Linked DNA regions of Phytoactinopolyspora mesophila. The protein of the gene in region 2 interacts with the protein of the main gene of each other region in a pairwise test. Links are inferred from orthologs where the notes say so. Each region holds a gene or a part of one and is shown on either strand. Other genes may lie near its edges.

Region 1 (5,860 bases), on a different replicon or contig from region 2:
GCCTGCCGCGATCACCCTGATGGCGTGTAGCAATTCGGCGGGCCCGGCGTCCTTGAGGAGGAATCCACTCGCGCCGGCCTGCAGCGCCCCGAATACATACGCATCCGTGTCGTAGGTCGTCAAGATCAGCACCCTGACGTGTTCGAGGCCACGTATCCCGGCGATCTGCTCAGTGGCTTTGATACCGTCCAGCCCTGGCATCCGAATGTCCATCAAGACCACATCGGGCCGGGTTGCCCGGGCAAGCTCCACCGCTTCGGAGCCGTTGACGGCCTCTCCCACCACGGTGATCTCGTCCTCGACATCGAGCAATACCTTGAACCCGGCTCGCACCAGTGCCTGATCGTCCGCCAGGAGTACCTTGATCGGCGCACGCTCGGGCAGGGGCGAGGCGTTCATTGCGTCACCGACTCGGCACCGGCGTTCATCCCCGTCCCGGTCAGCGGAAGACTTGCCCGGACCTCGAATCCGCCACCGGGGCGCGGCCCCACGTCGAGATGACCGCCCAGGAGTTCGCATCGCTGGCGCATCCCGATGATGCCCCGGCCGGTCGTGGACAGCCCGTCCGGCTGGTTGTGGCGCACACCCCCACCGGGCCAATCACCGGCGCCGGGCCCGTTGTCGGTGACCCGGAGTTCGAGCGACTCCTCGTCGAATCGGACCGAGATCGTCACCCGCGCGCCTCCGGCATGACGGATCACGTTGGTGACGGACTCCTGGAGGATGCGATAGGCGGCGGAATCGACGGCACTGGGCAACGGCACCGGCGGCGAGGTCATCTCGAGCTTGAGATCGAGGCCGCTCTCCCGGGCCATGGCGGTGAGCGCCTCGACCTGGTCCAGTCCAGGTTTCGGCGCCCGGGCGTCGTCGGCGTCACACAACACTCCGAGCACCGCTCGCATCTCTTGCAGCGCCTGGGCGCTGGTCTGTTCGATGGTCAAGAGAGTCTCGCGAACTCGCTCAGGCCGTTTGTCCAACACGTGCGCCGTGACTCCGGCCTGCACGTTGATGATCGCGATGGCGTGAGCAACGGTGTCGTGGACCTCCCGGGCGATCCGGATCCGCTCCGCGTTCACCCGGCGCACCGCCTCCTCTTCCCGGCCACGCTCCGCGCGTTCGGCTCGGTCCACGGCCTCAGCCGCGATGACCCTCCGCGACCGGATCGATTCTCCCAGCGCGGCCGCCATGATCGACGCCCCGATCCGGAAGAACACCCACCCTATTGCCGCTTCAGGTTCGATGTCGGCCGCCGCGACCAGCCATCCGGTAGCCAGCACGGCAATGCCGCCCGCTGCGATCCGCAGTGAGCGGCGGCCGTCGCCATAGGCGGTCAGCGTGTAGATGGCGATGAACAGACTGAGCCATCCGGGCCCGTCGGGGAAGCCGATGGCGAAGTACGTAAGGCTGATGGAGGCGGTGACCACAAACACGACTGCCGGCCACCGACGGCGCGCCGCCAGGACGGCGCCGCTGAGGACCAGCAGCACCAGCCCCAGGTGACCGAAGTCAGCCAGCGGCCTGGACACCACCTCGGATGTCCCCGAGACCCGATAGGTGCCCTGGACTTGCATCACCGTGACGAACACCGCGAGCAACACATCCTGCACCGGCGCCGGCACCCGCGGGAATGCCACAGAGCGGATCATCTGGCGATCCTAGCCGCAGCGTAGGCCCGGCCGGCTCGGCTGTGGTGCGTATTCACCTACGACGCCAAGCGCGGTCGAGGAACGACGACCCGAGCCGTCAGGCGGGTGACGCCGCCCGCGCCGACGTCCGATCGATCGTGGCCGAGCCGATGACCCGGTCACCGTCATAGAGGACGATGGCCTGTCCCGGGGCCACACCTTCTTGCGGCACGCTGAAACGAACCGTGAGTATTTCGTCGGACACATCAGCTCGCGCCGGAACCGCCTCGCCGTGAGCACGGAACTGAGCGGCACATTCGACGACACCGTCCGGAGCCGGCCCGCACCACCGTGGCGATACGCCTACCAGCTCATCCACCGCCAGCTCCTCGCGTGCTCCCACCGTGACCGTGCGGTCCACCGGCGAGATGTCCAGCACATAGCGCGGCCGCCCGTCCGGCGCCGGAGTGCCGATACGCAGACCTTTGCGCTGGCCGATGGTGAAGCCGTAGGTTCCGTCGTGGCTGCCGACCACCTCTCCCGACGTGTCGACCACCTCGCCCGGAGCTTCACCGAGCTGCCCCCGGAGGAACCCGGCGGTATCGCCGTCGGCGATGAAGCAGATGTCGTGACTGTCCGGTTTCCTCGCTACCGCGAGACCACGCCGCTCGGCCTCGACCCGGACGTCGGTCTTCTCGGTGTCGCCCAGCGGGAACATGGCATGGGCCAGCTGTGCGGCCGTCAGGACTCCCAGCACGTATGACTGGTCTTTCTCCGGATCGACGGCGCGATGTAGCTCGCGTCCGTCCGGGCCGTCGACAACGCGGGCGTAGTGGCCGGTACACACGGCGTCGAACCCCAGCGCCAACGCCCGGTCCAAGACCGCGGCGAACTTGATCTTCTCATTGCAGCGCAGGCATGGGTTGGGGGTGCGGCCGGCGGCGTACTCGGCGACGAAGTCGTCGACCACATCGGCCCGGAACCGCTCGGCGAGGTCCCAGACGTAGAACGGAATGTTCAACACGTCTGCCGCCCGGCGTGCGTCGCGGGAGTCCTCCAGCGTGCAGCAACCCCGGGCGCCGGTGCGGAACGACTTCGGATTGGACGACAGCGCAAGATGAACGCCCGTCACGTCATGTCCGGCATCAACCATACGCGCCGCCGCCACGGCGGAATCCACGCCGCCGGACATCGCCGCCAAGACTCGCATCGTTACCTCATCATCGCTTGCTGGTACCTGACAATCCAGCCTTCCGGGCCCGCGACACGGCGGGGCCGATCGACTCGATCAGGGCCTCGACGTCGGCCCGGGTGGACGTGTGCCCCAGAGAGAAACGCAATGAATCTCGCGCGACTTCCGGATCGACGCCCATCGCCAAGAGTACGTGCGACGGCTGCTGCACGCCTGCCGTACATGCGCTGCCCGTCGAACAGTGGATCCCCGCGGCGTCGAGTAACAGCAGCAGCGAGTCGCCATCACAACCGGGGAATGAGAAGTGCGCAATGCTGGGCAGCGACCGGTCCGGGACGCCGTTTCGGACCGCGTCCGGTACGGCCGACAGCACACCCTGGGCCAGCAGGTCACGCAACTGACCCAGGTGTTCAGCTCGCGCCGCGATGTTCCCGGCGGCAGCGTCCACCGCGGTGGCCAGGCCGGCAAATGAGGGCGCGTCCAGCGTGCCGGAGCGGACGTCGCGTTCCTGGCCGCCGCCATGCTGTACGGGTGTCAACTCGATCTCGCGGCGCACCAGAAGCGCGCCGACACCGATCGGCCCGCCGATCTTGTGCCCACTGATGGTCAGCGTGTCCAGCCCGCTGGCCGAGAAGTCGACCGGCAGGTGCCCGACAACCTGGACGGCATCGGAATGCACGGGGATGCCGTACTCGGCTGCGATGGGGACGATCTGGTCGATCGGTTGCACAGTGCCGATCTCGTTGTTGGCCCACATCACCGTGATCAGGGCTACCGACTCGGGCTCGCGGGCGACCGCTTCTCGCAGCGCCGCCACCTCGAGCGCGCCGTGAGCATCGACCGGCAGCCATTCGACCTCGGCCCCCTGGGCCTCCCCCAGCCACTGCACGGCATCCATCACGGCGTGATGTTCGACCGCCGAGGCGAGGATGCGTACCCGGCGCGGATCGGCCGCCCGCCTGGACCAGTACAGCCCCTTGACGGCGAGGTTGTCCGCCTCCGTGCCCCCGGAGGTGAACACAACCTCGCTCGGCCGCGCGCCCAGCGCACCGGCCACGGTCTCGCGGGATTCCTCGACTATCTTGCGAGCCTGACGCCCAGCAGCGTGCAACGACGATGGGTTGCCGACGGTAGCCATCACCTCCGCGACGACCTCGATGACCTCGGGAAGGATGGGGCTCGTCGCTGCATGGTCGAGATAAACCTGTCGCTCCGACATATCGCAACCAGTCTACGTGCGCTCCCGCACACCCCGGTGATCATTGGCTTTTCACCCCCGAATCCGGGGGTGAAAAGCCAATGATCAGCGGGCGAAGATGCCGATTCCGTTCGGTACCGGCGTCTGCTGCCCGCCCGACGGCGAGTTGATCACGCTGACCGAACTGCTGCCCCGCTCTCGCGCCACCATGGTGGTGGAGCCACCGCCGTCGAGGTTCACCGCGGAATCGGCTCCGAGATCGCTCATCAGCACGGCCAGGTCGTGAATCGAGATCCCGGCACTGTGATCCTGCCGTCCGTCGATGGTGACCAAATAGATCGTGGAGCCGTCCGCCGCTGCGCCCGCCGCCGTCCGGGGCTCACGCACACCGGTTTGCAGACCGGCGAGGGGTTGTCCTTCGCGGAGGATGGGGGTGCCCCCGATGGCGAAGTCGAAGCTCGCCTCGACGTTCGGCACGAGTCCGTACTCGATCTCGACGGGGTCGCCCGGCGCCAGGTGTTCGAGGCTTCCGGCGCCTGCCTCACGCCCCACCAGGACGAAGCTGTTCTCGGCGATCGCGCCGGCCCGAGGCTCATCGTGCACCTCGGTGACGACATTGTCCGTGACCACGACCTCGATGGTCTCTTCACTGCACGGAGCGTTCCGGACGGTGTCCGTGCCACACGTCGCCCGCCGGCGATCGGCCACACCCCAAACCGGCGTGAAGACTCCGACGCCGCCTACCTTGATCGCGTACTGGTTGAGCGCGTCGAGCTCCCGAACGCCGGCAGGGGTGGTCAGCTTCCCTTCCAAGGAGAGTTCAGCGACCTGCCCACCATGTTCGCTGACACCGAAGACGGTTTTCACATGTGTGGTCTCGGGGGCGAGCGGCGGGCCCCATCGCTGACCCAGCGGAACCGCACCGGTGAGGTCCTGCCCGGCGGCCATTGCCGCTCCGACCGGAGCGTTGCTGCCGTCGGTCTCCGAGGTGCCGCCCACGTCGAAGAAGTCGCCGTTCACCCCGGCCACCGCGCCCTGATTCCCGGCCAGCGTCGTCAACGGCTGGCGGGCGGAGACGACACCTGGATACAGCAGATCGAGGGTGACATTGGGGTTCTTGAGGTTCACCTTCAGCAGGTTTCCCTCGACCCGGTCTCCCGCCGCGTCGAACATCTCGAAGCGCTGGTGTTGTACGCCGGGCGCTATCGGGCGCGTCTCCTGGAACTCCGGTCCGCTGTGACCCACGGCCGGGTCCGCGGCCTGGGCGCCGGTCGCGGCGAGGCCCGCCACGAGCAACGCACCGGCCGACACCGCCACCGCCGCACGCACGTTGCGCCGCAGCCCTCGAGGAATCGTCATTCGCACTCACTCCAACCAGTCATGAACGTCTCTTGCGCACCTGGAACTCAAGCGAGCGCCGGAGGACGTCGTGGGCGGGCAGTTGATCAACGTGCCCTGGAGTGTACCGGTCTAGGCCAAAGTGGTCTAGGCCAAATTTGCGGGATAGTCGGCGACCGCGTCGATCATCAGGTCCCAGAACCGCGGCTGATCGAGTTCGACAGCCACCCGCGCGTTGTCCGGACGTCCGGACAGATGGTGCAGGTCGGTCACGGTGGCACCAGCGGTGTACTCACCGCGTGTCTCGATCCGCACCGGGGCGTCCACACACCGCACCAGTGATGGGTCGATCACTCGGGCCACCGCGACCGGGTCGTGCAACGGGGGTGCCGGCATGCCCCACAACTCCCGGTAGGTCGACCCGAAAAAGGTCATCATCTGCACGCAGGTGTCGGCCAACGGCGTGCCGATCTCCCGCAGCCGGGCCACCACATCGCCGGTGACCAG
Region 2 (5,631 bases):
GGCGCGGCGTGTCGTCATCGGCCTCGGCGGCTCGGGCACCAACGACGCCGGGGCGGGCATGCTGGCCGCGCTTGGCGCGTCGTCGGAACCGGTCAAGGCGATGACGTCCGGCCCGGAGGGTTTGGCTCACGTGGCGTCGGTCGACGTCGAGCCCGCACGGGAGAGACTGGCGGGCGTCGAGCTGGTCGCGGCTTCGGACGTGGACAACCCGCTGCTCGGGCTGCGGGGGGCGACCAACGTGTTCGGAGAACAGAAAGGCTTCGTCGGCGACGACGCCAAACTGGCCGCCGACGCCGCACTGACCACGTTCGCCGAAGCAGCCGGGCGCAAAGTCGCTGACGCCAAGGGGGCGGGCGCGGCTGGAGGGCTGGGATACGGGATCCTGCTGGTCGGCGGGCGTCGGGAACCCGGCTTCGCCACGGTGGCGGCAGCGGTGGGCCTTCCGGACTTGGTAGCCACATCCGACGTGGTGGTGACCGGTGAGGGCAAATTGGACTGGCAATCGATGAACGGCAAGGTTCCGGTCGGAGTAGCCGGATTGGCCGGCTCGGCGTTGCGTCCGTGCATCGCGATGGCCGGAGCCGTCCAGGTTGGCAACCGTGAACTGCGCGCCAACGGGATCGAGGCGGCGTACTCGCTGGTCGACATCGTGGGCACGGAGGAGTCGTTCGCGCATCCGGCCCGTAGCCTGGCGGCCGTGGCCGAGCGGGTGGCGAAGACCTGGAGCCGGCGCTGAGCGGTGCTGTGCGGCGTTGTGACTCGCGACATGGCGGCCGAGACGCCCATCTTGCGTAAACTGGCAGCTACGGCTTGGAATGAGATCCCGGTCGCGCACGTTAGACCTACAGACGCAGTCCACATATTTCGTCAGGAGAACAACGATGACGGTTCAGGAACAGACCGCCAGCGACGTCGTGCTCACAGAGGACGCGGCCTCCAAGGTCAAAGCTCTCCTCGAGCAAGAAGGGCGGGACGACCTCCAACTGCGTATCGCTGTGCAGCCGGGCGGCTGCTCTGGTCTGCGCTACCAGCTGTTCTTCGATGAGCGCTCGCTTGACGGCGACATCGTTCAGGACTTCAGCGGGGTCAACCTCGTGGTGGACCGGATGAGCGCTCCGTACCTGATGGGTGCCACGGTCGACTTCGTCGACACGATCGAGAAGCAGGGCTTCACCATCGACAACCCCAGTGCCACGGCCTCGTGCGCCTGTGGCGACTCGTTCCACTAGCACTGCCTGAGTCAGCCCGCCGGCACGGCCCTGCGCCCACCTAAATGATCATGTTTGGTGGGTTTCCTCGTGCAACACCATGCCTGCAGGCTTGTTGACGCTCGAAAGAACCCACCAAACATGATCATTTAGGTGGGGGTGCGGTGGCGAAGCCGTTAGTGGGTGCGCCGGACCAGGTACGAGGGCGAAGATTCCTCGGGTTCGCCTGGCCCGGCGTATTCGTGACGGCGCATCCGGCACCACGCCGGCACATCCGTGGCCGCGGCGGGATCGTCGGCGATGACCCGAATCAGCCCGTCAACGGGGACGTCACTGATCCGCTTGGCCAGCTCGATGATGGGTAACGGGCATCTCATACCCCGGCAGTCGAGCACCAGATCACTCATCTACCCCTCCAGTCACACGCCGGCTTCAGTGCGGAGCCGAGCCACTACGCCGGGCACAACGCTGAGGAACCGGTCGACGTCCTCGGCGGTGCTGTCCCGCGTCAGTGAGACGCGAACGTTGCCGTGCGTCAGAACCCCCATCGCTTCGAGAACGTGGCTGGGCCGCAGCGTGCTCGCCGTGCACGACGAGCCGCTCGACACCGCGAAACCCTCCCTGTCCAGCTCGGTGACCAATGCCTCACCGTTCGCGTATAAGCAGGAGAAGGTCACCAGGTGGGGGAGACGCTCGACCGGATGCCCGACCACTTCCACGTCCGGGACACGGGCCGGGATCTCCCGGCGGATCCGCTCGACGAGGTCCCGGTGCCGGGCGGCCAGCTGTTCGGCCTCTTCGGCTCTGGCCCGTAGCGCCGCCGCGGCGGCCAGCACGGCGGGTATGTTCTCGAAGCCGGGAACCCGGCCGTTCTCGCGCTCGTCCTCGGGCAACGCTGAGCGCCAGCGGCTATCGCGCCGGACGGCCAGGACGCCGACGCCTGGCGGGCCGCCCCATTTGTGGGCACTGGCAGCTAGTACCGACCAGCCGCCTGGAGTTGGCGTCCTTCCGACACTCTGGGCGGCATCGACGAACAGCGGCACACCGTGCTCACGGCAGGCCTCGGCGACCTCGGCTACCGGTTGCACGGTGCCGACCTCGTGGTTGGCGGACTGCAGGCACGCCAGCGCCGTGTCTGGGCGTAGTGCCGCTGCGAACTCGGCGGGGTCGACCCGGCCGTGCTGGTCCACGCTCACACGACTGGTGGCGGTGTGCAGAACGGAAGAGTGCTCGACCGCCGAGGCGACCACCTCGTGCCCCACTCTGCGTCGAGCGTGCATCGTGCCCAGCATGCCGAGATGGACCGCCTGCGTGCCGCTGGAGGTGAAGGAGACCTCATCGGGGCGGGCTCCCACGACGGACGCCACGATTTCGCGAGCATTGTCAAGCAGCAGCTTCGCACGTCGCGCGGAGCCGTAGAGCCGCGCCGGATCGAACCAGCCTTGGTCGAGAGCATCCATCCACACCTCGCGCGCAGCGGGATGCAGTGGTTCGGTCGAAGCGGCGTCGAAGTAACCTGAAACACTGGCCGCCGGCTCGTCGTCACGCGGAGTACCCACGACACGTACGGTAACCGTAGACCTCCTCGGAGATCGCCAGCGCGTAACCGCTAAGGTGGGCGACGACAACAGAAGCTTGCCTTGGGCGTTCCATGCCGGTTGCCGGATGGGCGCTCGTATCAAGGTGAGTGCCATGCATGGAAGGGCGCCTCGTGGGTCACGATGAAAGAGTTCGCCCGGTGCGTCGCAGGGTCAAGGCTGCGGCCGCCGCGGTTGCCTCGGTATTGGCACTGAGTGGCTGTGCCGCGGACGCTTCCGGTCAGTGGCAGCGCATGGGGCTGCCCGAGGGCGCCACTGAGGAAGCGCCGCTGATCGGGGACCTCTGGGTTGGGTCCTGGGTCGCCGCGCTGGTGATAGGTGTGCTGGTGTGGGGGCTGATCCTCTGGGCCGCGATCGCGTATCGCAAGCGCAACGACGAGATGCCCGCCCAGACGCGATTCAACATCCCGATCGAGTTCTTGTACACGGTGACGCCGTTGATCGTCATCGGTGTGCTCTTCTACTTCACCATGCAGCACCAGGACGAGATCCTCGCCGAACCCGAGTCTCCGGACTTGACGGTGGAGGTCATCGGGCAGCAGTGGTCCTGGACGTTCAACTACGTCGACGAAGATGTCTACGACATCGGGACCACCACGGAGATCCCCACTCTCTACTTGCCGGTCGATGAGACGGTCCGCTTCGAGCTGAACTCGCCGGATGTCATCCACTCATTCTGGGTGCCGCAGTTCTACATGAAGATGGACGTCGTTCCAGGGCGCACCAACAGCTTCCACGTCACACCGAACCAATTGGGCACCTTCGCGGGTAAGTGCGCTGAGTTCTGTGGCGCGTACCACTCGCGGATGCTGTTCAACGTCGAGGTCGTCCCGGCCGAGGAGTATGCCGCTCAGATGGATAACCTGCGCGAGGCCGGTCAGACCGGACAGATAGATGCGCCGCTGCGAGGCGCGTACTCGGAGAGGCCGCTCAACGAGGCCGGGAGTGAAGAGTGACCACATACGTCGAGCCCACTACCGAGGGCGCGCCTCAGCCGCGGCAGTCGGCGCACCGCAAGGGCAACGTCGTCGTCCGGTGGCTTACGTCCACCGACCACAAGGTGATCGGGTACATGTACCTGATGGCGTCGTTCGGGTTCTTCCTGATCGGCGGCGTGCTCGCCCTGCTGATGCGCTTGGAGCTGTTCTCGCCCGGCACGCAGGTGATGAGTGACAGCTTCTTCAACCAGCTGTTCACCATGCACGGCACCATCATGCTGCTGCTGTTCGCCACCCCTTTGTTCATCGGCTTCGGCAACATCATGGTGCCGCTGCAGATCGGCGCACCGGATGTCGCCTTTCCCCGACTGAATATGTTCAGCTTCTATCTGTTCGTGTTCGGCGGGCTGATCGTGGTGGCCGGCTTCCTGACGCCGGGTGGTGCAGCCGACTTCGGCTGGTTCGCCTACACCCCGCTGTCCAACTCGCTTTACAGTCCGTCCGCGGGTGGCGACCTCTGGGTAGCGGGTCTGGCGATGAGCGGTTTCGGCACCATCTTTGGTGGCGTCAACTTCATCACCACCATCGTGTGTATGCGCGCGCCCGGCATGACGATGTTCCGGATGCCGATCTTCACCTGGAATATCCTGGTGACCAGCATCCTTGTGATCATCGCCTTCCCGCTGCTGGCGGCCGCGCTGTTCGCCCTGTTCGCCGACCGTAACTTCGGCGCGAACATCTTCGACCCATCGGCCGGTGGTGCGATCCTCTGGCAGCACCTCTTCTGGTTCTTCGGTCATCCAGAGGTCTATATCATCGCGCTGCCGTTCTTCGGCATCATCACCGAGATCATCCCGGTGTTCAGCCGAAAACCGATCTTCGGTTACAAGGGACTGGTGCTGGCCACACTGTCGATCGCGGCGCTGTCCGTCACTGTGTGGGCTCACCACATGTACGTGACAGGTGCGGTGAACTTGCCCTTCTTCGCCGCTATGACCATGTTGATCGCGGTGCCCACCGGTCTGAAGTTCTTCGCGTGGATCGGCACTATGTGGCGAGGCTCGGTGACCTTCGAAACGCCGATGCTCTTCTCACTCGGCTTCCTGGTGACCTTCCTGCTCGGTGGCCTGACCGGCGTCATTCTGGCCTCACCGCCCCTCGACTTCCATGTGTCCGACTCGTACTTCGTCGTGGCGCACTTCCACTATGTGGTCTTCGGCACGGTCGTGTTCGCGATGTTCGCCGGCTTCTACTTCTGGTGGCCGAAATGGACCGGCCGTATGCTCGACGAGCGTCTGGGCAAGATCCATTTCTGGACGCTGTTCATCGGTTTCCACACCACGTTCCTGGTGCAGCACTGGCTGGGTGTGGACGGCATGCCCCGGCGCTACGCCGACTATCTACCCGAAGACGGCTTCACGGGACTCAACCAGATATCGACTGTGGGGGCGTTCTTGCTCGGAGTCTCCACGCTGCCGTTCCTCTGGAACGTGTGGAAGTCTCGCTTGTCACCCAAGGTGGCCGTCGACGACCCCTGGGGCTGGGGGCAGTCTCTCGAGTGGGCGACCTCGTCGCCACCGCCGAGGCACAACTTCACTTCGCTACCGCGAATCCGCAGTGAGCGTCCAGCCTTCGACTTGAAGTACCCCGAAGCCGCCTCTGAGTCGCAGCTGAAACCGGCGTCCAGTGGGGTGATGACCGAGGTATTCGGTCCGCCTGACGTTCAGTTGGCCGGTGAGATGGGCACTCCGGACGAGCCGGTCCAATCGCCCGAGGATGATCAGCGCGACGAGAACGAAAAGCGGGAGGGCGAGCAGTGAAAATCGAGGCGCTGATCTTCGTTATTGTCGCCATCTTCCTGGCGGTCGTCACACCGATCTATTGGCT

Evidence for each region. Proteins that work in one complex are often made in the same cells at the same time.
Region 1: the proteins of F7O44_RS29610 (region 2) and F7O44_RS18740 interact in binary tests that used the Escherichia coli proteins (3 or more experiments, as listed by UniProt). The link is inferred for Phytoactinopolyspora mesophila from one-to-one orthologs.

The regions. Positions count from the first base shown.
Region 1 is NZ_WLZY01000006.1:354,698-360,557, reverse strand. The notes cover bases 1,942-4,858. They hold F7O44_RS18740 (cysteine desulfurase family protein), read right to left. Parts: upstream 4,037-4,858; coding sequence 2,846-4,036; downstream 1,942-2,845. Other genes in these bases: F7O44_RS18735 (phosphodiester glycosidase family protein), read right to left, coding at 4,121-4,858; mnmA (tRNA 2-thiouridine(34) synthase MnmA), read right to left, coding at 1,942-2,835. In the rest of the region: F7O44_RS18755 (response regulator), read right to left, coding at 1-399; F7O44_RS18750 (sensor histidine kinase), read right to left, coding at 396-1,646; more of mnmA, read right to left, coding at 1,744-1,941; more of F7O44_RS18735, read right to left, coding at 4,859-5,374; F7O44_RS18730 (nucleoside hydrolase), read right to left, coding at 5,501-5,860. UniProt on the Escherichia coli protein: Master enzyme that delivers sulfur to a number of partners involved in Fe-S cluster assembly, tRNA modification or cofactor biosynthesis. Catalyzes the removal of elemental sulfur from cysteine to produce alanine.
Region 2 is NZ_WLZY01000002.1:719,469-725,099, forward strand. What follows is about bases 1-2,688. They hold F7O44_RS29610 (sulfurtransferase TusA family protein), read right to left. Parts: upstream 1,616-2,688; coding sequence 1,385-1,615; downstream 1-1,384. Other genes in these bases: F7O44_RS09395 (glycerate kinase family protein), read left to right, coding at 1-736; erpA (iron-sulfur cluster insertion protein ErpA), read left to right, coding at 882-1,229; F7O44_RS09405 (cysteine desulfurase family protein), read right to left, coding at 1,628-2,688. Also shown: more of F7O44_RS09405, read right to left, coding at 2,689-2,767; ctaC (aa3-type cytochrome oxidase subunit II), read left to right, coding at 2,947-3,762; ctaD (aa3-type cytochrome oxidase subunit I), read left to right, coding at 3,759-5,564; F7O44_RS09420 (aa3-type cytochrome oxidase subunit IV), read left to right, coding at 5,561-5,631. UniProt on the Escherichia coli protein: Sulfur carrier protein involved in sulfur trafficking in the cell. Part of a sulfur-relay system required for 2-thiolation during synthesis of 2-thiouridine of the modified wobble base 5-methylaminomethyl-2-thiouridine (mnm(5)s(2)U) in tRNA.